One region of the Tsuneonella sediminis genome, then DNA from elsewhere that is predicted to be linked to it. Evidence: predicted binding sites of a transcription regulator. Region 1 holds the regulator's gene; each other region holds the start of a gene.

Region 1 (7,991 bases):
CGAGCTGCAAGGCGGTTTCGAACAGGGGATCGGTGACCTTGAGCGATTCGAAGACTTCGCGCACGGTCTTCTGCATGACCGTCGCCCGCGGATCATAGTTCTTGTAGACGCGGTGGCCGAACCCCATCAGGCGGAACGGGTCGTTCTTGTCCTTCGCGCGCTCGATGTAATGCGGGATGCGATCGGGCGTGCCGATCTCGCGCAGCATGTTGAGCGCGGCCTCGTTGGCTCCGCCGTGCGCAGGGCCCCACAGGCATGCAATGCCCGCCGCGATGCAGGCAAACGGGTTTGCCCCCGATGACCCGGCAAGCCGCACGGTCGAAGTCGAGGCGTTCTGCTCGTGATCGGCATGGAGGATGAAGATCCGGTCCATCGCTTTCTCGACGACCGGATTGACCTCGTACGGTTCGGCCGGAACGCCGAAGGTCATGCGCAGGAAATTGCCGGTGTAGCTCAGTGAGTTGTCGGGATAGAGGAACGGCTGGCCGACTGAATACTTGTACGCCATCGCCGCGATCGTGGGCATCTTCGCGATCAGCCGGTGGCTGGCGATCTTGCGCTGTTCGGGATCCGAGATGTCGGTGCTGTCGTGATAGAACGCCGAGAGCGCGCCGACCACGCCGCACATGATCGCCATCGGGTGCGCATCGCGGCGAAACCCGCGGTAGAAGGTCATCAGCTGTTCGTGCAGCATCGTGTGGCGGCTGATCGTGTAACTGAAGTCCTCTAGCTCCTGCTGCGACGGCAGTTCGCCGTTGAGGAGCAGGTAGCTCACCTCCATGAAGCTCGAATCCTCCGCGAGCTGACCGATCGGATAACCGCGGTGGAGCAGCACGCCCTCGTCGCCGTCGATGTATGTCAGCGCGCTTTCGCAGCTCGCGGTCGACTTGTAGCCGGGGTCGTAGGTGAAGGCGCCGGTCTGGCCATACAACTTTCGGATGTCGATAACTTCGGGACCTACGCTACCCTCGAGCACCGGAAGCTCGATGCTCTTGTTGTCGTAAGTGAGCGTCGCCGCCTTGTCCGCCATGTCCCGTCTCCTTAAGATGTGTGGTCCGCGTTGGCGGAACTTGCCTGCGCGTCAAGCCGCGCAAGGGCTTCATCCCGGCCAAGCAGGGCCAGTACGTCGAAAATCCCCGGGGATGTCGTCGTCCCCGTCAATGCCGCACGCATGGGCTGCGCCAGCTTGCCGAGTCCCAGCCCCTGTTCCTCGGCGAATGCCTTCAGATTGCTCTCAAGCGCGGCCACCGTCCAGTCGCTTTCGTTCCGAAGACGCGCAGAAATGCTTGCAAGGAGGACGCGCGCGTCTTCGGTGAGCTGGGCTGCGGCTTTCTCGTCGAGCGAAAGGGGGCGCCGCCTGAAAAGGAATGCCGCGCCCGCGGCGAGTTCGTGGAGGTCCTTGGCGCGAAGCTTGAGCTGCGGCATGGCTTCGGCAAGCAGCTTTTCATCGGCCTGGACTCCGATCAGCGGAGCGACCAGCGCGGCAAGCCGCTCGTCGTCTGCCTCGCGAATGTAATGGCCATTGAGGTTGAGCAGCTTCTTGATGTCGAAGCGGCTCGGACTCTTGCCCACGCCGGCCAGGTCGAAAAGTGCGATCGCCTCCTCGCGGGAGATCTCCTCACGGTCGCCGTGTCCCCAGCCGAGCCGGAGGAGATAATTGAAGACAGCCTCGGGCAGCAGGCCCATCTCGTCGCGGTAAGCGTCGACACCTACCGCGCCGTGACGCTTGGAGAGCTTCGCGCCGTCCGCGCCAAGGATCATCGGGACATGCGCATATACCGGCACCGTCCAGCCCATCGCATTCAGGATGACGATCTGGCGGAAGGCATTGTTGAGGTGGTCGTCGCCGCGGATCACGTGTGTGACGCCCATGTCGTGGTCATCGACCACCACGGCCAGCATGTAGGTGGGCGTGCCGTCCGACCGGAGCAGGACGAAGTCGTCGATTTCGGAATTGGCGACGGTAACGGTTCCCTGGACCTCGTCGCCGATGGTCGTCTCACCCTCGCGCGGGGCCTTGATACGCACGACATAGGGCGCGTCTTCAGGCCAGGCAGAAGGGTCGGCGTCACGCCATTCGCTGTCGATGCGAAACGTGCGCCGTTCCGCTTGCGCCGTGGCGCGGCGTTCAGCGAGTTCCTCCGAAGTCAGGTAGCAGCGATAGGCCGCCCCTTTTTCCAGCAACTCGTGCGCAACCGCGGCATGGCGGTCTGACCGTGCGAACTGGAACGTCGGTTCCTCGTCACCCTCGAGGCCGAGCCAGCCCAGGCCGTCGAAGATCGCCGCGATCGCCGGCTCGGTCGAGCGGGCGCGGTCGGTGTCCTCGATCCGCAGGAGATACTTTCCGCCATGATGGCGGGCGTAGAGCCAGTTGAACAGCGCGGTGCGCGCGCCCCCGATGTGCAGGAATCCGGTCGGCGATGGAGCAAAGCGTGTGACCACCTTCGCGCTATCGCTTGCCATCCGAATTCTCGTCCTTATCCAGTAACTTCATGGCGATCCGCACAGCGCCGCTGGTTCCCCTGTCCGACGAAGACCGGGAGGGCGAAACGCCCGCCGATGCTGCACTGCAGCGGCCTTGGCGCAAGGCGCGCGCCTTGTCCAGTGGGGTGGCAAGGGCGGAAGCCTTTCTCGAAGAAGCAGCGTTCGATCGCGCGCCGTGGCTGACCGTGGCGCTCGTAGTCGGGATCGCGAGCTGGTTCGTACTCCCGGGTCCGGTAGCCTGGCTGGTTCTTACCGGCGCGTCGCTGCTGGTGGCCGTAGCCGCCGCGGCAATCTGGCGCGAGAGCGGCGAGCGCACGCATCTGCGCCGTGCCGCGATTTCCGTGGGACTGGTGATCGCGTTCGGCGTGACGCTGGTCTGGATCCGCTCCGAAGTGGTGGGGGCACCGCCGCTCTTGTACCCCAAGACCGAGTGGATCGACGGGCGCGTCCTTGCTCGCGAAGACCAACCGGCAGAAGGACGCGTGAGGCTTACGTTGGCCTATCGCGATGCGGAGGCGGGTATGGCCCGCAAGGTGCGGGTCAACGTGGCGCCGGACGCACTGCCGGTGGGGGCCGAGGAAGGGGCTCGGGTGCGGCTGCGGGCGCGCCTGATGCCTCCCGCAGCGCCCCTGGTGCCGGGTGCCTACGACTTTGCGCGGACCGCCTGGTTCGCCGGCCTCTCTGCCACGGGCAGCGTACTGGGCGAGGTCGAGACGATCGAGGCGGCGCCTGGCGGCGGAACCATCGCCCGCGCCCAGCGCGCGCTGTCCTCCCACGTTCGTTCCCGGCTCGCCGGCTCCGAAGGGGCCATCGCCGCCGCGTTCGCCAGCGGTGACCGTGGCGGCATCTCCATCGCCGACGAGGAGGCGATGCGAGATTCGGGCCTCACGCACCTCCTGTCGATCAGCGGAGTGCACGTGAGCGCTGTGATCGCGGCGGCCTATTTCCTCGCCATCCGCCTCCTCGCGCTGTGGCCCTGGCTGGTGCTGCGGGTCCGACTGCCGGTGGCCGGAGCGTTGATCGGTGCGATTGCGGGGATCGGCTACACGTTGCTTACCGGGGCGGAAGTACCGACGGTGCGAAGCTGCCTCGGTGCCCTGCTCGTCCTCGCCGCGCTTGCGCTGGGGCGGGAGCCTTTGTCGATGCGAATGGTCGCGGTTGCTGCTTTCGCGGTGCTGGTTGCCTGGCCCGAGGCTCTCGTCGGACCGAGCTTCCAGATGAGCTTCGCCGCGGTGATCGCGATCGTTGCGCTGCACGAGGCGGCTCCGGTGCGCGCGTTCCTTGCCGCGCGCGAGGAAAGCTGGTTTGCACGGACGGGGCGGCGCCTCGCCATCCTCCTCCTGACGGGTCTCGTGATCGAGATCGCGCTGATGCCGATCGTCCTGTTCCACTTTCACCGCGCAGGCTTCTACGGTGCGTTCGCAAACGTGGTCGCCATTCCGCTGGTGTCATTCATCTCGATGCCGGCGATCGCACTCGCACTGGTGCTCGACCTCTTCGGCGGCGGCGCGCCGGCCTGGTGGCTCGCGGGAAAATCGCTCGAAGCGCTGCTTGGGATCGCCCGGTTCACCGCCGAACAGCCGGGGGCGGTGCGGCTTATGCCCCAGATGGGGTGGGGCACCTTCAGCCTTTTCCTTGCCGGTGGAGCGTGGCTTGCGCTGTGGCACGGGCGGGTGCGGATGCTCGGACTGGTTCCGGCGGCGCTCGCAGCCGGGCTGCTGGTCGCGACCCCGGTTCCCAACCTGCTGGTCGGCAGTGACGGGCGCAATGTCGGCATCGCAGGGGAGGGAGAGCGCTTGCTGGTGCTGCGCGAGGGGAGGAGCGGCTTCGCCCGTGACAACCTGCTCGAGCTCGCCGGCCAGGAGGGGGTGCCGATACCGCTCGAGCGCTGGTCGGGAGCGCGATGCAGCCGGGACTTCTGCAGTATCGCGCTCGAACGCGGCGGGCGTGACTGGTTGCTGCTGTTGGCACGAAGCCGGTCGCGGATCGAGGACCGGTCACTCGCGGCGGCATGCGAGGCGTCGGACATCGTCATCGCGGACCGCTACCTTCCCCGCAGTTGCCGTCCGCGCTGGCTGAAAGCCGACCGGCGCTTCCTGCAGCAGAGCGGGGGCCTTGCCATCGACCTCGAGGCCCGGCGGATCACTACGGTGGCAAGCGGGCAGGGTTCGCACCCCTGGTGGACGGCGCGGGGGGGCGACCCCCTGCGCCGGAATCAGTGGTAGCGGCGCAGCAAACCTGCGAGCTTGCCCTGAACCTTCACCTCGGCCGCACGGTAGAGCTGCGGCTCGTAAGCGCCGTTCGCGGGGTCGAGCCGGATCATCCCGTCCTGCCGGCGCAGGAACTTGAGCGTGGCCTCCTCGTCGCGGACGAGCGCCACTACGATCTCTCCGTCGCGGGCGACGTCGGTGCGCTTCACGAGCGCGAAATCGCCATCGAAGATACCGGCCTCGATCATCGAGTCGCCCGAAACCTCGAGCGCGTAGTGTTCGCCGGGGCCGAGCAGGGCGGCGGGAACGGGCAGCGTGCTTTGGCCTTCCAGCGCCTCGATCGGCATGCCCGCGGCGATCCGGCCGTGCAGGGGCAGTTCGACGATGTCGTTCGCGGGCTCGGGCCGCGGGGCGGCCGGCGTGCGGAGCGGAACGACATTGTCGTTCGCGCGCGGAGCCTGTCCGTTGCGGGGAGCGGCCACCGAATCCCCGGGCTGGCGGATCACTTCGAGCGCGCGTGCGCGGTTCGGCAGGCGGCGGATGAACCCGCGCTCCTCGAGCGCGGAAATGAGCCGGTGCACACCCGACTTGCTCTTGAGGTCGAGCGCTTCCTTCATCTCCTCGAACGACGGCGAGATGCCGTTTTCCTCGAGGCGAACGGTGATGAATTGCAGAAGTTCACGCTGCTTGGCCGTGAGCATGGGCCTATCCCCGACAAACCGTCCCAATCCGGGAACGAACGCGGAACAATTAGGAAACTTGTTGCGATTCGTCAACCCGCGCAGGAACTGCCTCGGTCGCGCGCCAGTCGCCGGACTTGCCGCCGGTTTTTTCCAGCAATCGCACAGCTTCGATCACCATGCTCTTGTCGAGCGCCTTGCCCATGTCGTAGATTGTCAGAAGCGCGACGCAAGCGGCTGTCAACGCTTCCATTTCAACGCCCGTCCGGTCTGTGAGGGAAACCCGCGCCGCAACGGTGACGGCATCGGCCTCGAACGTGAAGTCGAGCTTCACGGATTGAAGGGGGAGCGGGTGGCATAGCGGTATGAGTTCGGAGGTCTTCTTGGCCGCCATTATCCCAGCGACCCGCGCCACGGCGAGAACATCGCCCTTGGGCCCGCTGCCGTCCCGCACGGCACGAAGCGCGGCTGCGCTCATGCGGATCCGTCCGCTGGCGGTGGCGGTCCGCGCCGTGGCGGACTTCTTGCCGACATCGACCATCCGTGCGGCACCTTTGCTGTCGAGGTGACTGAGTGTCATTCACGCTTGTCCGTGTCACACATGTCACGCAGTCCAGGTGCAATAACGGCCGCGACCGACGGAAGCAGAGGGCAGGGGGCTGGAAATGCGATAGTCGAGGCCATCGCTCCCCTATGCCACGCCCTGCGGGGTGTAGGAAAGCTCACGGCCGACCAAGCAGCGCGCGCGTGGCAGCGGCGACGTCGTCCTGCCGCATCAGGCTCTCGCCCACCAGGAACGTCCGCACGCCCGCCCTTGCGAGCCGCGTGCAGTCCGCATGCGTTTCGATGCCGCTCTCGCCCACCAGCAGCGTGCCCTCCGGTGCCAGCGGGGCCAGCCTTTCGGTCGTGCCAAGATCGGTGCGGAAAGACCTGAGATCGCGGTTGTTTACCCCGATGAGCCGGGACCGCAGACGCGCTGCGCGTTCCATCTCCGCCTCGTCGTGCACCTCGACCAGAACGTCCATGCCGCGCTCGAGTGCGGCCGCCTCGATCTCCTCCATGACCGCATCGCCCAGCGCGGCGACGATTATCAGGATCGCATCCGCCCCGATGCTGCGCGCTTCGGCGACCTGCCAGGGATCGATCATGAAATCCTTGCGCAGCACCGGCAACGTGCAGGCTCTGCGCGCGTCGGCGAGATAATCCTCGTGACCCTCGAAATAGGGCGCATCGGTCAGCACCGAGAGACATGCCGCGCCGCCCTGCTCGTACGCGACGGCATGTTCGGCGGGACGGAAATCGGCGCGGATGAGCCCTTTTGAGGGCGAAGCCTTCTTGATTTCGGCGATCAGCGCGAAGCCGTCCGCCACCCGAGATGCCAGCGCATCGCGGAAACCGCGCGGCGCGCTCTGCTCGCTCGCGAGCCGGTCAAGGTCGGCAACCGTCGCCGTCGCCTTGCGAGCGGCGACCTCCTCACGCTTTGTCGCGCATATCTCGTCGAGCCTGTTCATCGCGCGAGATCGATCCAGTCAGAGAGCAGGCGTTCGGCCCGGCCCGAATCGAGGGCTTCTGCCGCCAGCTCGGCGCCCTCGGCGTAACCGGACGCCTTGCCCGCGATCATCAGCGCTGCGCCCGCGTTGAACAGCACGGCATCGCGATAGGGGCCGGGTGCGCCCATCAGCAGCGCCCTCAACGCCTTGGCATTGTGGGCCGCGTCGCCGCCCCGGATCGCCTCGATCGGCGCGGTGGGCAGGCCCGCGTCTGCGGCACGCGCGCGGCGCAGTTCCCATTCGTGACCCCGGACGTCGGCGATCTCGTTCCCGCCGGCGAGACTCAGTTCGTCAAGACCCTCGTCGCCCGAGACGATCAGCGTCCTCTCGCTGCCGAGCCGCGCCTTCGCCTCGGCGTAGATCGGGACATAGGCCGGACGCGCGATGCCGATAAGCTGTCGCCTGACCCCTGCGGGGTTCGACAGCGGTCCCATGAGGTTGAATATGGTCCGGCGGCCGAGCCGCTGGCGGATCGGTTGTATGCGCCCCATGGCGGGATGGTGATTCTTGGCGAACAGGAAACAGATTCCGATCGTTTCCAGTGTCTTCTCGGCGGTTCTTCCCGCAGCTTCCATGTCGAGGCCAAGCGCCTCGAGCGTGTCGGCTGCGCCCGCCTTGCTGCTTGCCGCGCGGTTGCCGTGCTTGGCGACCGGCACGCCCGCGGCGGCGACCACCAGGCTGACCGCGGTCGACACGTTGAGCGTGTGGTGCCCGTCGCCCCCGGTGCCGCATACGTCGATCGCATCGGCCGGCGCGCGGACGGGGACCAGCCGCGCGCGCAGGGCCCGCGCCGCGCCCGCGATCTCGTCGGCAGTCTCTCCGCGGTCGGACAACTCGCACAGGAAGCGGGCGATCTCCTCCTCGCTCGCTTCGCCGTCGAGCAGCGCGCCGAAGACCTCTTCGGCCTGCGCCTCGGTCAGATGGGGCTCGGCTTCCGGGAGCCTTCTCATGCGGCCACTCCTGCTTCCAGCCCGCACAGCGCAAGGAAATTGCCCAGCAGGGCATGGCCGTGCTCGGTCGCAATCGATTCGGGATGGAACTGCACGCCGTGGATCGGCAGCTCTGCG
Region 2 (7,991 bases), 130 kb from region 1:
GGGGCTCTTGAGGTGCCGCTCGGCGTTGCCGAACAGCAGGTGGCCGGCCTTGTCGACGGTCGTCTTGTGCCGGATCGCCACCATCACGTCCTGCAACGGGCGCCGGTCCGGCGCGTGATAATGCACGTCGTTGGTGGCGAGCAGGGTCAACCCGCTCTCGCGGGCAAGCGTATCGAGCCGGTCGATCCGCGCGATGTCGTCGCCGGCGTGAAGATGACTCGCGGCGAGGTGCCGAAGAGTGGGAAGCCCCGCCGCCAGGTGACTGACAAGCTGAAAGAATTTTCCACTGACCGCATCCTGCACCTGTTCGCGGCCCAGGGAAACGACGTTGCTAGCCCAGGCCGGCACGGTGAACCGGGCTTCGAGGTCGTCCGGCGGCAGCAGGATCAGCTGCACGCCCTCGCCATGCGCGGCCAGCATCGCGAGATCGATGTCGCACGCGCCCTTGGCCTGCCATTCCCCTTCGAGGGTGTGCATCCTCCCCGCGCTGATCAGCCTGCACAGGCGGCCGTAGGCAGCGCGATCCGTGGGATAGGCAAGGAAGGCCAGCCCCTCGACCGTCTCGATCCGGCAGCCGATGACGGGCCGCATCTTGAGCGTGCGGGCCTCGGTGTGGACGCGCACCACGCCGGCCATCGAGTTGGCATCGGCGATGCCGATGGCGTCGTAGCCCAGCGCGCGCGCGGTCAGCACGAGGTCGACCGCATCCGAGGCGCCGCGCAGGAAGCTGAAGTTCGAAACAAGCCCCAGTTCGACGAACGGGGCGCGCGGCGGCGGGGCTACGGCAGCGGGATCGTCGAGCTCGATCCGCCGGCGCGGGATGAGGAGGTCGTTCTCGGGCACGTCACGCCGTCAGTTCCGCGAGCCGGTTCTTTACCGCGGCGAGATCGGCGTCGAACATTCGCGACTGCTCTTCACGCGCGGCGCCATCGAGGCGCAGCAGGTAACTGGGGTGCGCGGTGACCCACAGTTCGCTGCCATCTTCCAGCGGGATCGGGGCCCCCCGGGCCTTCGAGATGCTGACCGTCTTGCCGAGCATCCCGCGGGCCGCGCTCGCGCCCATCGCGAGGATGAGCCTGGGCTGCACGATCGCGCGCTCGCTCTCGATCCACCAGCGGCAGGTATCGATCTCCTTCGCCGTGGGCGACTGGTGCAGCCGTCGCTTGCCGCGCTGAACGAACTTGAAGTGCTTGACCGCGTTGGTGACGTAGGCCGAACGGCGATCGATCCCCGCGCGTTCGAGATGGCGGTCGAGCAGCTGCCCGGCAGGCCCCACGAAGGGCCGGCCGGCTAGGTCCTCCTGATCTCCCGGCTGCTCGCCGACGATCATCAAGGCGGCGTCCTGCGGCCCCTCCCCCATCACCGCATGATTGTCGAGGCTGCCGATCGGGCACTTGCGGCAGGCGTGGATCGCCTTGTCGACGGCCGCTAGCGTTTCGGGCCTTTCCTCGAACTCTAGGCTTCCGGCGGCGACCATCTGCGACTCCCGCGACTGCGCCCCTGCGACCAGCTCGGGGATGAGCGCCGCCTCGGGCATGTTCTTCCAGTACTTGCGGGGCATTTCCTTGAGCATGGCCCCGATCTTCAAACGCGCGGGGTTGAAGATCGACGCGTAGTACTTGCGCCACAAGTCCTCGGTCGGATCGCCCGAAGGTGCATCGGAACGCCGGGCAGGAGGGCCTTCCTCGAGTACCGTTCCATCCCAGTGCAGCGAACCTTTCGGCGTCAGGATCGACCACTCCATGTTGGCGAACCGGCGCACGAAGAAGCCGGCATTGGTGCGCAGGATGTGATGCTCGGGCTCGAACCACGCGACGTAATGCTCGCCCGCCTCGTCGTCCTCGCTCTCGACGAGGCGGAAGCGGACGAAGGCGCGCATCTTGTGGATGTCGCGGCGCACCGTGCGCGCGAGCTCGTCGAGCCGGCGCACATCGGGATCCGCGCCGTCCTCGAGCAGGCGCGGGTTCGCCTGCAAGCGCCAGAGCAGGCGGTATAGCAGCGAGAACCGTTCGGGGTCCGAATGGCAGATCGCGCTCCTTGCAAGCTGCACGAACGCCTTGCTCGCGCGGACCGGCGGGGCATCGGCCGGCGGCACGGGGACCCGGCGATCCCCGTGGCTGAACAGGTTGCCCGACCCGCCCGGCTCGACCCACGCGACGCGGTCGGGCGGCACGTCGCACTGGACGAGTCCGCGCGCCCGTTCGCGCCAGAAATCGAAGTCGTCCGCCTCGGGCAGCGCCACGACGTAATACGTGCCCGACTTGACGTGCTGGAGGGCGGTCATGCCGCGAACAGCTCGAGCTGCTCCTGCCTGGGCGCGAGCAGCGCGCGCAGGTCGGCCCGGTCGGTAAGAAGGACCGGCCGCCAGTCGGCGGTCACGATGAACGGACGCACCTTGGCGATCGAGACCGTGAGCTTGGCGACATCGTCGAGCCGCATGGTCCGGTGCCTCCGGCTGGCAAGGATGCGGTTCACCGCCCTCACCCCCAACCCCGGAACACGCAGCAGTTCGTCGCGTCCCGCCCGGTTGACGTCCACCGGGAACCGCTCGCGGAACTTCAATGCCCAGGCGAGCTTGGGGTCGATATCGAGCGGCAGGTTGCCGTCGGCCTCGGTCGCCTGCATCACCTCCTGCGGCTGATAGCCGTAGAACCGCATCAGCCAGTCGGACTGGTAGAGCCGATGCTCGCGGATCAACGGCGGGCGCTTCAGCGGCAGTACCGCGCTGGCGTCGGGAATCGGCGAAAACGCGCTGTAGTAGACGCGGCGCAGGCGGAAGCTGTCGTAGAGCCGGCTTGCCTTGCCGACGATGTCCGCATCGCTTGCCGCGTCCGCGCCGACGATCATCTGGGTCGACTGGCCGGCGGGCGCGAAACGCGGGGCGTGGCGGAAGCGTTTCCGGTTGTCCTTCGCCTCGACGATGTCGCTCTTCAGCTTGCCCATCGCGCCCTCGATCTGGCGGGCGTTCTTGTCGGGCGCGAGACGGGTGAGGCCCGCGTCGGTGGGCAATTCGACGTTGATCGAAACGCGATCGGCATAGAGCCCGGCCTGGTGGACCAGTTCGGGGTCGGCCTCGGGAATGGTCTTCAGATGGATGTAGCCGCGAAAATCGTGGTCCTCGCGCAGAATTCGGGCGACCTCGACCAACTGCTCCATCGTGTGGTTCGAACTCTTCACGATGCCCGACGAAAGGAACAGCCCCTCGATGTAGTTGCGGCGATAGAAGCTGAGCGTGAGATCCACGACCTCCTGCGGTGTGAATCGGGCACGGCGCACGTTCGAGCTCTTGCGGTTGACGCAGTAATGGCAGTCGAACACGCAATGGTTGGTCAGCAGGATCTTTAGCAGCGAAATGCAGCGGCCGTCGGGTGCATAGGCATGGCAGATGCCCATCCCCTCGGTCGAACCGATGCCTTTCCCGCCGCTCGAATTGCGTTTTGCCGTGCCCGACGACGCGCACGACGCATCGTATTTCGCCGCGTCGGCGAGGATTTCGAGCTTCTCGATGATGGACTGCGTACCCATATGTTCTTTATATGTTCTCACGCCCGGTTCGCAACAGGAGAATGTCGATTTCGGTGATGGCGAACGCGGCGTTCACCAGTTTCCGCCAGCCGATGTTCAGCATTCCGGGCAATCTTCGAACGCGATGGAGCCGCTGCGCAGTCACGAACCCGAAACCGTCGTCGACCGCCGCGCGTGCCGGCGCGTGCAGACCACCTGCCCCGCGATCCTGCAGACCATGACCACGCTGACGACCGGGACCCTCGCCGACATCTCCGTATCGGGTGCCCGATTCGAGGCCGTCGATCCGCCCGGTGCTGGTGCCACCGCGCTGCTGCGCTGGGGCGACCACGAGGCCGTATGCACGATCGTCTGGTCGGAGCACGATTCGTGCGGAGTAGTGTTCAAGCAGGCGCTGTCCGCCGAGGTGGTCGCCGAGACGGCCGCGCTGACCCGCGTGCGCGAGGTTCCCATCGCGAGCGTGGGCAACATCACGCAGGGCCGCCGCCGGTCATCGACCTTTCGCAAGACCCCGGCGGTCGAGCAGCCCGCTGTCGCCAGCACCCCGCTGCCGGGACCGGCGTCATCGCTCGCCGAGGTGCTCGCGAGGTTCCGCCGTGGCGGTCCAGCGGGATACTAGCGGCACCGCTCAGGCACACAGCCCCTGCAGGAACCAGTCGGGCACCCCGCCCCGCCCGTCACCGATCAGGCCCAGGCGGTAGATCCAGTATCGCCGACCCGCGTGGTCCTCGATCCGGTAATAATCGCGCAGGCGCGCCGAGCCCCTCTCCCGCCACCATTCGGGCGAGATGCGTTCCGGCCCCTCGACGCGAACCACCTCGTGCACCTCGCCCCGCCAGCGGAAGCGCTGCGGATAGCCGTCGGGGGTGGCGTAGAGCACCGCGATCTTCTCGGCTTTGTCGAGCAACTTCAGGGGCCGCGCGTGGAACGCGAGTTCGCCCTGGGCCGCGGGCTCCGGCTCGAGCGGGGGCTGCCAGCGCTGCGCGCGTTCGGGAATGTGGCTGGGGTACAGCACCGGGCGCTGCACCGCGCACGGGCCGAGCCGCACGGTCAGCCGGTCGATGCAGGCAGCGAGCGAGGTACCGTGTTCCTCGGCGGCGGCTTCGATATCGGCCTGCGCCAGCGCGAGCGGTTCGGCCCAGCTCGACCGCAGGCGCACGGTCTCGATCCCGAAGCCTGCGTCGACATCGTCGAGGCGGGCGGAAAACAGCCGGACGATATGCGCCGCCTCGCGCGTGGCGGCGGCCATTTCGAGCCGGCGTACCACGACTTCACCGTCGACCCGCCACATCCCCAGTTCGAGCCGGCGTGCCCCCAGTCCCTGGCCCTCGAGCTCGCGCGCCATGTCCGCGGCAAGGTCGGCGACCACCTGGTCGAGCAGGTCCCGGTGACGGATCGGCTCCATCAGCCGGCGCTGCACCAGCGGCATCTGCTGCGGGACGACCGGCAGCAGGGGCTCGGGCACGCGCCCGAGCAGCTGGTCGAGCCGCACGAGCGGATTGGCGCCAGGCGACTTGCGATTGCGGAACCGGCGGTGAAGCGCGTCACGCCCCCTCGTGTCGCCAAACCGCCCGGTGAGATCGCCGATCCGCTTGAGGCCGAGCCGCCGCAACACCGCCAGGACATCGGCGTCGAGCCGCAGCGCGGCGACGGGAAGATCGCAGAGCGCAACCTCGGTATCGCCGTCGACGGGAAGGATCGCGGCGGCCGGACCATAGTGCGACAGCGCCCATGCCGCCCCCGCGGTGGGCGCGATCGCCACCCTGGCCGCAAGGCCGCGGGCCTCGAACCGTGCACCGGCATCGGCAATCAGCCGCTTTTCGCCACCAAACAGGTGCGCGACCGCCGTGACGTCGACAAGCAGACCGTCAGGCGCGTCCATCGCGCTCCACGGGCCCCAGCGCAGCGCCCAGATGGCGAGCTTTTCGAGGAAGTCGTGATCGCCCGCCGGGTCGCTGGAGTGGACCGCAAGCTGCGGACACAGCGCGCGCGCATCGGCCAGCATCATGCCGCTACGCGCACCGGCCCCCAGCCCGGCTGCGTTGGCGGCATCGATCCGCGGACCGTGCGCGGTCTCGGTAATCAGGACTGTGGGCTGGGCGTCGGCGCCCTCACCCGGCGCCAGCCCCTTACCCAGCCGCCAGCGATCGATCGCCAGACGCGAAAGCCAGACCGAGAGGATACGGCGCGGCCGCGCCCCACTGGTCGGTATCGGCGTCGGCGCGACGCTCGGCGACGAGTGCATGCTCGTCATCGCGCAGGGTCCATGTGCCGGGAGGATGCATTCGCGCGCGGAACAACTCGGCCCGCCATGAGGGGATGCCGGGCGCTTCGCCGTTCCAGCGCGGACGCGGTGAGGCCGCGGCGGTCACGTCCCACCGCAGCCGCGCCGAGGACAGGTCGCGTGTCGCGTCGAGCCGGACCAGCCAGAGCGGCACGCCGTGCTTCTCCGCGGTGAGCGTCAGCCTTCGCGAGGCGGTGAAATCGAGCGCCCGCGGATTGCCCGCGATCTCCCCCACCACGGCCGCCACCTCGCGGCATCGCAACCCTTCCTCGAGTGCAAAGAGCGCGTCTTCGGAGCTTTCGCAGGCAACGTGCACTAGACGGTCGCGGAACACGCGCGGCAGGCCTGGACGGTATGGCCGCCCACCCTTGCGCAGCGCATCGCGATCCTGAACCCACAGCAGCACGCGGCGGTCCTCCGTCTCGGCGCCGGCGCCGCGACCCGCCGCGCGCAGCGCGTCGGCCGCGAGCGCCAGCGCGGCCGCCGCGCCGCTGGCCTCGCTCGAGGCGGCGAACACCTCGCTATGGTGCGCCCCTGCCAGCCCCGGCCGCCAGCGCGGGGTGTGGGTGGACAGGCCGGCGAGCCCGGAGGCCGGCAGGAGCGCGTTCGATAACTGGGTCATGGCAGGGAGACGACTCATTCGTTCTCTTTATGTTCCTGTCCGCATCGATTCGCAACGGCGGAACAAACCTGTCCCCAGCCCCGTTCGCCCAGCGAAGGAGACAGTCATGAAATACGACACCGGCAACGCCGACGAGCTGAAACAGAAATTCTGGAGGAGCCTGGCCGATTCCCCATTCGTGTTCGTGTCGCTGCGGTCGGCCGCCGGCGATGCCGTGCCGATGACCGCGCAGCTTGACAAGGATGCGAACAGCGCGATCTGGTTCTTCACCTCGCGCGGCCATCACCTCGCGCAGATGGGACCCGCCACCTGCACGTTCGCAGGCAAGGACCACGACATGTTCGCCCGCTTCGAGGGCACCCTCGTCGAAGAGACAAGTCGCGAGCGGCTCGACAAGCAATGGTCCAATTTCGTCGAGGCGTGGTTCCCGGGCGGCAAGGACGATCCCAACCTCCTGATGCTGCGGATGGACCTGGGCGAAGCCGAAATCTGGAGCGGCGACCAGAGCCTGCTGACTACCGCCAAGATGGCGCTCGGCATGGACGTACGCGACGACATGGAAGGCAAGCACGCCGAAACCTCGCTCTGACATGAAGCGGACAAGCAAAAGGGCCGCCCCCGCGAGGGAGCGGCCCTTTTTTGTGGGTGTCCCCTCAGCGGTGGCTTTCGGGGGTGTCGATCGGGAAGTCGTGCTCCTGACCGCCGATGTCGTCGACGACCTCGACGATCCCGCGGCCAAGGTGGCTGTTGCGCCGGCTATAGGCGAAATAGACCAGCAGGCCGATCACCGTCCAGATCGGCAGCACCAGCATGGCGGCGCTCGGCAGGTTGAGGAACAGGAACAGGCATCCCGCGATCGTCAGCGGCCCGATGACGATCAGGCCCGGAACGCGGAACGTCCGCGGGCGGTCGGGATCGGACCGCCGTAGCAGCATTACCGCCACGGCCACCATGAGGAACGCGTAGAGCGTGCCCGCGTTGGCGATGTCGGCCAGCTGCCCGACCGGGAAGAACGCCGCGGCAATCGCCACGACCACCCCGGTGATCGCGGTAACCACGTAGGGCGTGCGCCACTTGGGGTGAACCTTGGACAGGCCCTCGGGCAGCAGTCCGTCACGGCTCATCACGAAGAAGATGCGGGTCTGCGCGAACAGCAGAACCAGGATCACCGAAGGCAGGGCAAGAATCGCGGCGTAGCCGAGCATGTTGCCGATCGGACCGAAGCCGATCTGCCGCAGGACGTGAGCGAGCGCCTCGTTCGAACACACCAGCGCGTCGGCGTATTGCGGCATCGCGCACTGACGGGCGAGTTCGGCCGATCCGGCCGGGAACGGCACGCCGTTGGGTCCCATGATGGGCTGGCCGCCGATCGTGCCGATCGCGCCGGCCGCGACGAGGATGTAGAACACGGTGCAGAAGAGCAGCGATCCCACGAGGCCGATCGGCACGTTCCGCTGCGGGTTCTTGGTCTCTTCAGCCGCGGTCGAGACCGCATCGAAGCCGACATAGGCGAAGAAGATCGTTGCCGCCGCGCCCACCGCGCCGACGCCGGTTCCCCAG
Region 3 (7,991 bases), 780 kb from region 1:
ATCCACTGCTTGCGCTTGCCGAGCTTGCGCAGACCGGGAATGTCGACCTTGTCGATCAGCGGGGACCACAGGAACTGGAACGCGTAGGCGAGCCCGATGAGGCTGAACACGCCCATCGTTTCGAGATCGACCTCGGCTTCCGTCAGCCAGGCGAACAGCGTGCCGAGAAACAGCGCGAAGGGCAGCCCGCTGGCGAACCCGAACAGCAGCATGAAGCCGGTCTTCCGGTTGTTGAGAGCGCGCCCGAGTATGCGCCAGCTCGACGGCTTTTTCGGTGCTTCGCCTTCGACCCCGCCCATGCCCTAGCGTCCTTTCCGTGCGACCAAATCCATGCGACACTTACCGCAGCGAGAGGAATTAGAAAGCGTCACCATGAACGAGACCACAACGCTCGGGGGAAAACGTCCGACCGCGGGCCAGCTCGCGCTCGCCGAGGCGCTCGCGCGGGGGGACACCCGCCCGCAAGGCGGGATCGCGACGGTCCCGTCCGGGGTCTATACCGATCCCGACCATTTCGGGCGCGAGAAGTCCGCACTGTTCGACCGGCTGCCCCAGGTGCTGATGCCGAGCGCCCTGCTACCCGAACCGGGCATGGCGGTTCCGCACGACCTGTCCGGCAAGCCGCTGCTGGTCACGCGCGACAGGCAAGGCAAGGTGCAGGTCTTCCTCAATGTCTGCCGGCACCGGGGAACGCGCCTCGTGGAGGGGGCGGAAGCGGTCTGCGCCGCGCGGCTCGTGTGCCCCTATCACGCGTGGACCTACCGCCTCGACGGCGCGTTGCTCGCGCTACCGCGCCCGGACAGTTTTCCGGGTCTCGACAAGGACGACTACCACCTGCGGGAGCTCCCGAGCCGCGAAGCGGGCGGGCTGATCTGGTTTGCGCCGGTCGAGGGAGCCGAGTTCGCCCATGCCGACACGCTCGGCGAGGACATGGCCGCGTTTGGCGCGCCCGACCATTTCCTGTTCCGTCGCAAGACCCACAGCGTCGCGGGCAACTGGAAGCTTGTCATGGACGCGTTTCTCGAAAGCTACCACGTCACCCGGCTTCACGCGAAGACGATCGGCCCGTTCTTCAAGGACGGGGTGACCAGCGGCGACATGATCGGCCCGCACGCGCGCAGCGCGGTGGGCCGCGTGGACGAGCTCGACGGGATCGACCTTACCGACATGACCGCGCTGCGTCGGCGCGTGACGTTCGCCTATCAGCTCTTGCCGGCGACCATCATTATCCCGAGCCCCGATTACATCAACGTCATGTCGCTCTGGCCGCAGGCAGTTGACCACACGCTTGTCGAGGACTTCATGCTCATCCCGGAACCTCCCGCGACCGAGAAGGCGCGCGAGCACTGGGAGCGCTCGTGGGCGCTGCTCGACGGGGGCGTGTTCGCGGGCGAGGACTTTCGCGCCGCCGAGCTTGGCCAGCAGGGTCTGTCGACCGGGGCGGTCCCCCACCTGACGCTGGGCGATCTTGAAGGCGGCATCAGCCGTTTCCACGAAACCGTGAGCGAGGCGTTGCGCGCAGCGAACTGAGCGCCTAGTTCCCGCGCCATGCCGCAGACCGAAAGACCGGGTGAACGCCCTGCCCCGCGCAGCGGCGAAAGGATCGCCAAGCTGCTCGCGCGCGCCGGGATCGCATCGCGCCGCGAGGTCGAGCGAATGATCGCCGACGGCCGGGTCGCGATCGGCGGCAAGGTACTGGACACCCCCGCCACGGTGCTCCCCAACCTCAAGGGGGTGACGGTCGACGGCAAGCCGGTCGCGCAAGCGGACCAGACGCGCGTCTTCGCCTTTCACAAGCCCTCGGGGCTGCTCACCGCAGAGCGCGATCCGAAGGGGCGGCCGACGATATACACCGCGCTGCGCAACGCGCTGCCACGGGGGGCGCCGCGGGTCATGCCGGTGGGACGCCTCGACATGAACACCGAGGGCCTGTTGCTGCTGACCAACGACGGCGAACTGAAGCGTGCGCTCGAATTGCCCGCCTCAAACGTGCCCCGCACCTATCGGGCCCGCGTATTCGGCGAGATAAGCCAGGCCCAGCTCGACGAACTGATCGAAGGGGTCGAGATCGAAGGGGTGCGCTACGGCCGGATCGAGGCGGACCTCGAGGGAGCGGCCAAGGGTGGAAAGGGCGGACGCAACCAGTGGGTCCTGCTGACGCTGACCGAGGGCAAGAACCGCGAGGTTCGGCGCGTTCTCGAACATCTCGGATTGCAGGTCAGCCGGCTGCTGCGGGTTGGTTACGGTCCGTTCAACCTGGGAGACCTTCCCCGCGGGACGGCGGTCGAGATCCCGCAGGTCCAGGTCGAAAGGCTGCGCAAGAGCCTTCGCACATGAGGGTGATCGCCGGCGAATGGCGCGGCCGCAGGCTGGTCGCGCCGAAAGGGGAATCCACCCGCCCGACCGCCGACCGCACGCGCGAAACGCTGTTCAACATGCTGGCGAGCCGCATCGGCGACTTCGACGGACTGGCGGTCGCCGATCTCTTCGCGGGATCGGGGGCACTCGGGATCGAGGCGCTTTCGCGCGGTGCCGCTTCGTGTCTGTTCGTCGAACACGACAAGGCGGCGCTCGACGCAATCCGGGCCAACATTGCCGCGCTCGATGCGCGGACGCGCGCCACGGTCAGCGCAGGATCGGTAACGGCGCTGGGTGCGGCGAAGATGCCGCACGACATGATCCTGGTTGACCCCCCCTATGGGACCGGCGCCGCGGGTGTCGCGCTCGATCGCCTCTTGCGGCTCGGCTGGGTCGGTCCGGCCACGTGGGTCGCGGTCGAAACCGGCGCGACCGAGGATCTGGCGGTCCGCACCCTCTCCATCGAAGCCGACCGCAAGGTCGGCAAGGCACGACTGCGGCTCCTCCGCCTGGCCCAATAGGAAGGGCGCCTCCCTGCTGAGGGGGGCGCCCCATCCTCTTTCGATCTCTCTTGTGCCTACATTCCGGGCTTTTCGGCCGGTTTCTTGCCCGGGATTTCGCTCGCCGGCTTGCCCGGCCAGTAATTGAGCGGCCGCGCAACGCCCGGCCCGCGCTTGCCGGCTTCCCATGCGTTGATGCAGTTGTCCTGCTGATTGGGACTGCAAATCGGCAGGTCGCCGGTTGGCGGTCCGGGGTCGGCCGGGGTCGTCTGCACCACCGCGTTGCTTACGAAGCGCGGATCCGACGTGCTCGCTGTGGCGGCAGCGGTGGTCGCCGCGCTTGCTGTCGCCGACGCGTTCCCGGCCGGCATGCCCGCCATCTGGCGTTCTATCGCGGTCCACGCTGCGACGCGCTGCTCGGGTGTCATCGCATAGACCCTGCCGCGCTGCTCGTCGGTCAGCGCCCACCAGCCGGTCATTTGGGTCGGGGTGAGGGTCCAGAAGTACATCTGGTAGTCGTGCGGCCAGCCATCATAGGAGGTCTGCCGATCGGCGGGCCAGCTGTCGTACATCGACTTCTGCTGGGCGGACATCTCCATCGAGTGGGACATGCCCGCATCCTGCGCGGCTGCGGGAACAGCGAAGGCCAGCGCGGCGGCACCGGCAAGGATCAGTCTCTTCATTGTGAAATTCTCCGGAACTTCCATCTACCGTGTCACTACGCGCAGCACGGCTGCACGGTTCCGCCCGGCCCTTGCACCGCAGCTCCTTGTTCCCTAGCTGTTCACGGGAAACGCATGTCCGACACAGTCCCAACTCCCAGCGCCGCCAGGCACGACGTCCCGGCGTATGCGCAAGGACTCAACGCGCCCCAGCGCGAAGCAGTCCTGACGACTGAAGGGCCGGTGCTGATGCTTGCAGGGGCCGGCACCGGGAAGACCGCTGCCCTGACCGCAAGGCTGGCTCATCTCGTCGCAACGCGCCGGGCATGGCCAAGCGAGATCCTGTGCGTAACCTTCACCAACAAGGCCGCGCGCGAGATGCGCGAGCGGGTCGGACGGCATATCGGCCAGGCGGTCGAGGGAATGCCGTGGCTCGGCACCTTTCATTCGATCGGGGCAAAGATGCTTCGCCGCCATGCGGAACTCGCCGGCCTGCAATCGAACTACACGATCATCGACACCGACGACCAGCTGCGGCTGCTCAAGGCGTTGATCGTGGAGGCCGGGCTGGACGAGAAGCGCTGGCCGGCTCGCCAGCTCGCCGGCCTGATCGATCGATGGAAGAACCGGGGTCTCAACCCCAAGGACCTCGATGCGATCGAGAACGAGGCCTACGCCAACGGCAAGGGAGAGGAATTCTACGCCCGCTACCAGGATAGGCTCAAGGCGCTCAACGCCTGCGATTTCGGCGACCTGCTACTGCACATGCTCAACGTATTCCGCGAGCATCGCGAGGTGCTCCAGCACTATCAGCAACGCTTCAAGTACATCCTCGTCGACGAGTATCAGGACACCAACCAGGTCCAGTACCTCTGGCTTCGCCTGCTCGCCCAGGAGCGCAAGAACATCTGTGTGGTAGGCGACGACGATCAGTCCATCTATTCGTGGCGCGGGGCAGAGGTGGCTAACATCCTCAGGTTCGAAAAAGACTTCCCCGGTGCGGCGGTGATCAAGCTCGAGCAGAACTATCGCTCGACGCCGCACATCCTCGCCGCGGCTTCCGGCCTCATCAACGCGAACAGCGAGCGGCTTGGCAAGACGCTGTGGACCGAGATGCCCGCAGGCGAAAAGGTGCGCGTCATCGGGGTATGGGACGGGCCGGAGGAAGCCCGCCGGATCGGCGAGGAGATCGAGCGGCTGGAGCGCGAAGGCGCAGGGCTCGACCAGATCGCGATCCTGGTGCGGGCGCAGTACCAGACCCGCGAATTCGAAGACCGTTTCATCCAGATCGGCCTAAACTACCGGATCATCGGAGGCTTTCGCTTCTACGAGCGGGCCGAAATCCGCGACGCTCTCGCTTACTTGCGCGTCATCGCCCAGCCGGCCGATGATCTTGCCTTCGAGCGGATCTACAACCAGCCCAAGCGTGGGCTCGGGGCCAAGACGCTCGAGCAGATGCACCGCCACGCCCGCGCCACGGGGCTGCCGCTGGCCGCCGCCTCGCTTCAGCTTGCCGACAGCGACGAACTGCCGGCCCGTGCACGCGGCACTATCGCGAACCTCATGCGACAGTTCCTGCGTTGGCGCGAACTTGCGGAGACGACCGGGCCTGCCGAGTTGCTGCGCACCGTCCTCGACGAGAGCGGCTATGACGCGATGCTCAAGGCCGAGAAGAGCGCCGAGGCCGCCGGACGGCTCGAGAACCTGAGCGAACTCGCGCGCGCGATGGAGGAGTACGACACTCTCCAGGATTTCCTCGAGCACGTCGCGCTGGTGATGGACAACGACCGCGCCGACGAAGGCGAAAAGGTCACGATCATGACCATCCACGCCGCCAAGGGCCTCGAATTCGATCACCTGTTCCTGCCGGGCTGGGAGGAAGGCGTGTTTCCGAGCCAGCGCGCGCTCGACGAAGGCGGGCTCGCCAGTCTCGAGGAGGAGCGGCGCCTCGCCTACGTCGCGATTACCCGCGCCCGGCGGCGCTGCACCATCGTCCATGCGGCGAACCGGCGCATATACGGCCAGTGGACGAGCTCGATCCCGAGCCGCTTCGTCGGCGAACTGCCGGCCGATCACGTCACCGAAGAGACCACGCTCACCGGCGGAGCCTCGCTATGGCGCGCGCAGATGAGCGAGCACGACGATCCCTTCGCGCACGTCGCCAGGGTCCAGCCGGCGCGCACCCTCACCCGCGGCCCCGGCTGGCAGCGCGCGGTGGCGACAGGCTATGATTCCACGCCTGCGCGGGTGAAGGAAAATACGCGCAGCGCCGCCAGTTTCGCCGCCAAGCCTCGCACCGACATCGCGATTGGCCAGCGCGTGTTCCACGACAAGTTCGGTTACGGCGAAGTTCTGGATCAGGAAGGCAACAAGCTGGAAATCGAGTTCGAGCAAGCCGGCCGCAAGCGGGTGATCGACAGCTTCGTCAGTGCAGCCTGAACCGGTTCGGCGATGGCCGACTTGCCATCCGCCGACTGGAACCTGAAACGCGCGCGGAAGCCGATCAGCTCGCCTGCCGGTACAATTCCGGTCCTGCGGCCATCATGCGGCCGGGCGGCGGGATCAGCGATGAGCCGGTTCCGATCCGGCGAACGGCGAGCGTCGACCGCACAGCCTCGTCTGGCTCCTTGGGCGCGCGATCGTCGATCGTGGCCATGATGCCCGCCGCGATCCCCATCGCTATCGCGCCTGCAGAGGTGGCGACCTCGAGCTTGGCCAGCACTGCGGCGCGGTGCACTTCGACCGTGCGGTTACTCAGGCCCATCTGACGCGCGGTTTCCTTGCTCGTGGCTCCGGCAATCACCGATTCGAGGACACGACGCTCCTGTCGGGACAGGCGGGCGATACGGGTCTTGGCGAGCGCGGTCATTTCGTAATGACGGGCAAGACTCGCCGCATGTTCGATCACCGCCTCGACCGTACTGCCGACGATCGCCAGGTCTTCAGGGAAGCACAGATAGTCGACCGCCCCGGCCCGCAGGGCGCTCACGATCCGGCGCGGCTTGGGAACATCGGCGGTGAACGCGACGACGGGCAGGAAGCAACCGGCCTCGCGCATGTCTGCGATCATGGCGGCAAGATCAGTGTGATCGTCATCGCTCATCAGGACCGCGCCCTGATCAGGATACCCCGACCGTCCGTACTGCCCGCGCAGCTCGTCGGCGGTTTCGTAGATCTCGGTATGGAGACCGTGCGCGTTCATCGCATTAGCAAGTCTCGCCCGGCGCGAAGAACTGCCGTCCAGCAAATGAATATAGTGCGACTTTGACAAGGCCCAGGCCCCCGATCCCGCAAATCCTGATGACAGGCGATTGCAGGATAACGCGGAACAGAACAAGTCCGCGAAAGGCAGGGTCAGGCGATGACGAAAGTTAGCGTTCAGCCGAAGCCCACGTCGAGAAATCCGGGCACGGGACCGTTCCATTCGCCTGGCTTCGAGAGAGCGTCATCGTCACGTTCGTCGCGGCGCGTGCGGTCCCCGCGGGCGCCGCGCTGGGCGCGCGGTTCGGCCTCGCGGGGCGGACGGGCGGGCGCGTCGCCGCGCTCGCGGCGCGGACGGCGCTCGCGAGCCTGGGACCCTCGGTCCGCCGCAGGCTCGTCACCCTGTGGGTCCGCTTCGCCCGCATCGCTTTTCGGTGCTCTGGTTTCGGGCGCCTTCAGTTCGACCCGCACGTCTTTCTTGCCAAATACCGGCACCGGTGCGCCGGTGAGCTTCTCGACGTTCTCGATCGCCTCGGCGTCGTCTTCGGCGACGAAGGTGAACGCGCGACCCTTGTTGCCCGCACGGCCTGTTCGGCCGATGCGATGGACGTAGTCGTCGGGATGCCACGGCGTATCGAAGTTGAAAACGTGGCTCACGCCCTTGATGTCGAGGCCGCGGGCGGCGACGTCGGACGCAACGAGGATGTTGACCTCGCCCTTCTTGAACCGGTCGAGTTCCTTGATCCTGCTCGCCTGATCCATGTCGCCATGGATCTCGCTGGAACGGAAGCCGTAGCTTTGCAGGCTCTTGTTGATATCGCGCACGGTCGTCTTGCGATTAGCGAAGATGATCGCCGTTTCGACGAGGTCGTTTTCCAGGAACCAGCGCAGGGTGCTGCGCTTGTCGCGCGCCTTCACCGGCACCTTGAACGCGGTGATGTTCTCGTTCGTCGAGGCGCGGCGACTGACTTCGATGCGCTTGGGATTGTCGAGAAACTTTTTCGCCAGCTTTTCGATCGGAGGCGGCATCGTCGCCGAGAAGAGCATCGTCTGGCGCGTCTCGGGAAGCTTCGAACAGATGAATTCGATGTCGGGGATGAAACCCATGTCGAGCATGCGATCCGCCTCGTCGATGACCAGCAGTTCGCAACCTGTCAGCAGGATCTTGCCCCGCTCGAAGAGATCCATCAGCCGCCCCGGCGTGGCGATGAGGATATCGACGCCCTCGTTGAGAGCCTTGAGCTGGTCACCCATCTGCACGCCGCCGATC

Evidence for each region. Region 1 encodes LexA, which represses DNA repair genes until DNA is damaged. Its sites were predicted from a motif close to GTTCCNCNCTTGTTCT; they were not measured.
Region 2: ACPV3N_RS01805 (putative DNA modification/repair radical SAM protein) is a predicted target of LexA. The motif match lies at 3,528-3,543, and genes of this name have one in related genera.
Region 3: ACPV3N_RS05145 (ATP-dependent helicase) is a predicted target of LexA. The motif match lies at 3,630-3,645, and genes of this name have one in related genera.

What each region holds. Positions count from the first base shown of each region.
Region 1 covers NZ_JBNCBU010000001.1:222,111-230,101, forward strand. Annotated here, with positions in the region: gene ACPV3N_RS01130 (citrate synthase) at 1-1,030, opposite strand, end outside; gene gltX (glutamate--tRNA ligase) at 1,042-2,463, opposite strand; gene ACPV3N_RS01140 (ComEC/Rec2 family competence protein) at 2,493-4,709, shown strand; gene lexA (transcriptional repressor LexA) at 4,700-5,395, opposite strand; gene moaC (cyclic pyranopterin monophosphate synthase MoaC) at 5,445-5,954, opposite strand; gene trpC (indole-3-glycerol phosphate synthase TrpC) at 6,097-6,885, opposite strand; gene trpD (anthranilate phosphoribosyltransferase) at 6,882-7,874, opposite strand; gene ACPV3N_RS01165 (anthranilate synthase component II) at 7,871-7,991, opposite strand, start outside.
Region 2 covers NZ_JBNCBU010000001.1:349,710-357,700, forward strand. Annotated here, with positions in the region: gene ACPV3N_RS01795 (error-prone DNA polymerase) at 1-843, opposite strand, end outside; gene ACPV3N_RS01800 (UdgX family uracil-DNA binding protein) at 845-2,284, opposite strand; gene ACPV3N_RS01805 (putative DNA modification/repair radical SAM protein) at 2,281-3,525, opposite strand; gene ACPV3N_RS01810 (PilZ domain-containing protein) at 3,650-4,144, shown strand; gene ACPV3N_RS01815 (DUF6504 family protein) at 4,154-5,770, opposite strand; gene ACPV3N_RS01820 (hypothetical protein) at 5,655-6,449, opposite strand; gene ACPV3N_RS01825 (pyridoxamine 5'-phosphate oxidase family protein) at 6,538-7,020, shown strand; gene ACPV3N_RS01830 (amino acid permease) at 7,085-7,991, opposite strand, start outside.
Region 3 covers NZ_JBNCBU010000001.1:999,117-1,007,107, forward strand. Annotated here, with positions in the region: gene ACPV3N_RS05120 (AmpG family muropeptide MFS transporter) at 1-299, opposite strand, end outside; gene ACPV3N_RS05125 (aromatic ring-hydroxylating oxygenase subunit alpha) at 373-1,530, shown strand; gene ACPV3N_RS05130 (pseudouridine synthase) at 1,549-2,337, shown strand; gene rsmD (16S rRNA (guanine(966)-N(2))-methyltransferase RsmD) at 2,334-2,879, shown strand; gene ACPV3N_RS05140 (hypothetical protein) at 2,936-3,541, opposite strand; gene ACPV3N_RS05145 (ATP-dependent helicase) at 3,656-5,959, shown strand; gene ACPV3N_RS05150 (response regulator transcription factor) at 6,024-6,722, opposite strand; gene ACPV3N_RS05155 (DEAD/DEAH box helicase) at 6,899-7,991, opposite strand, start outside.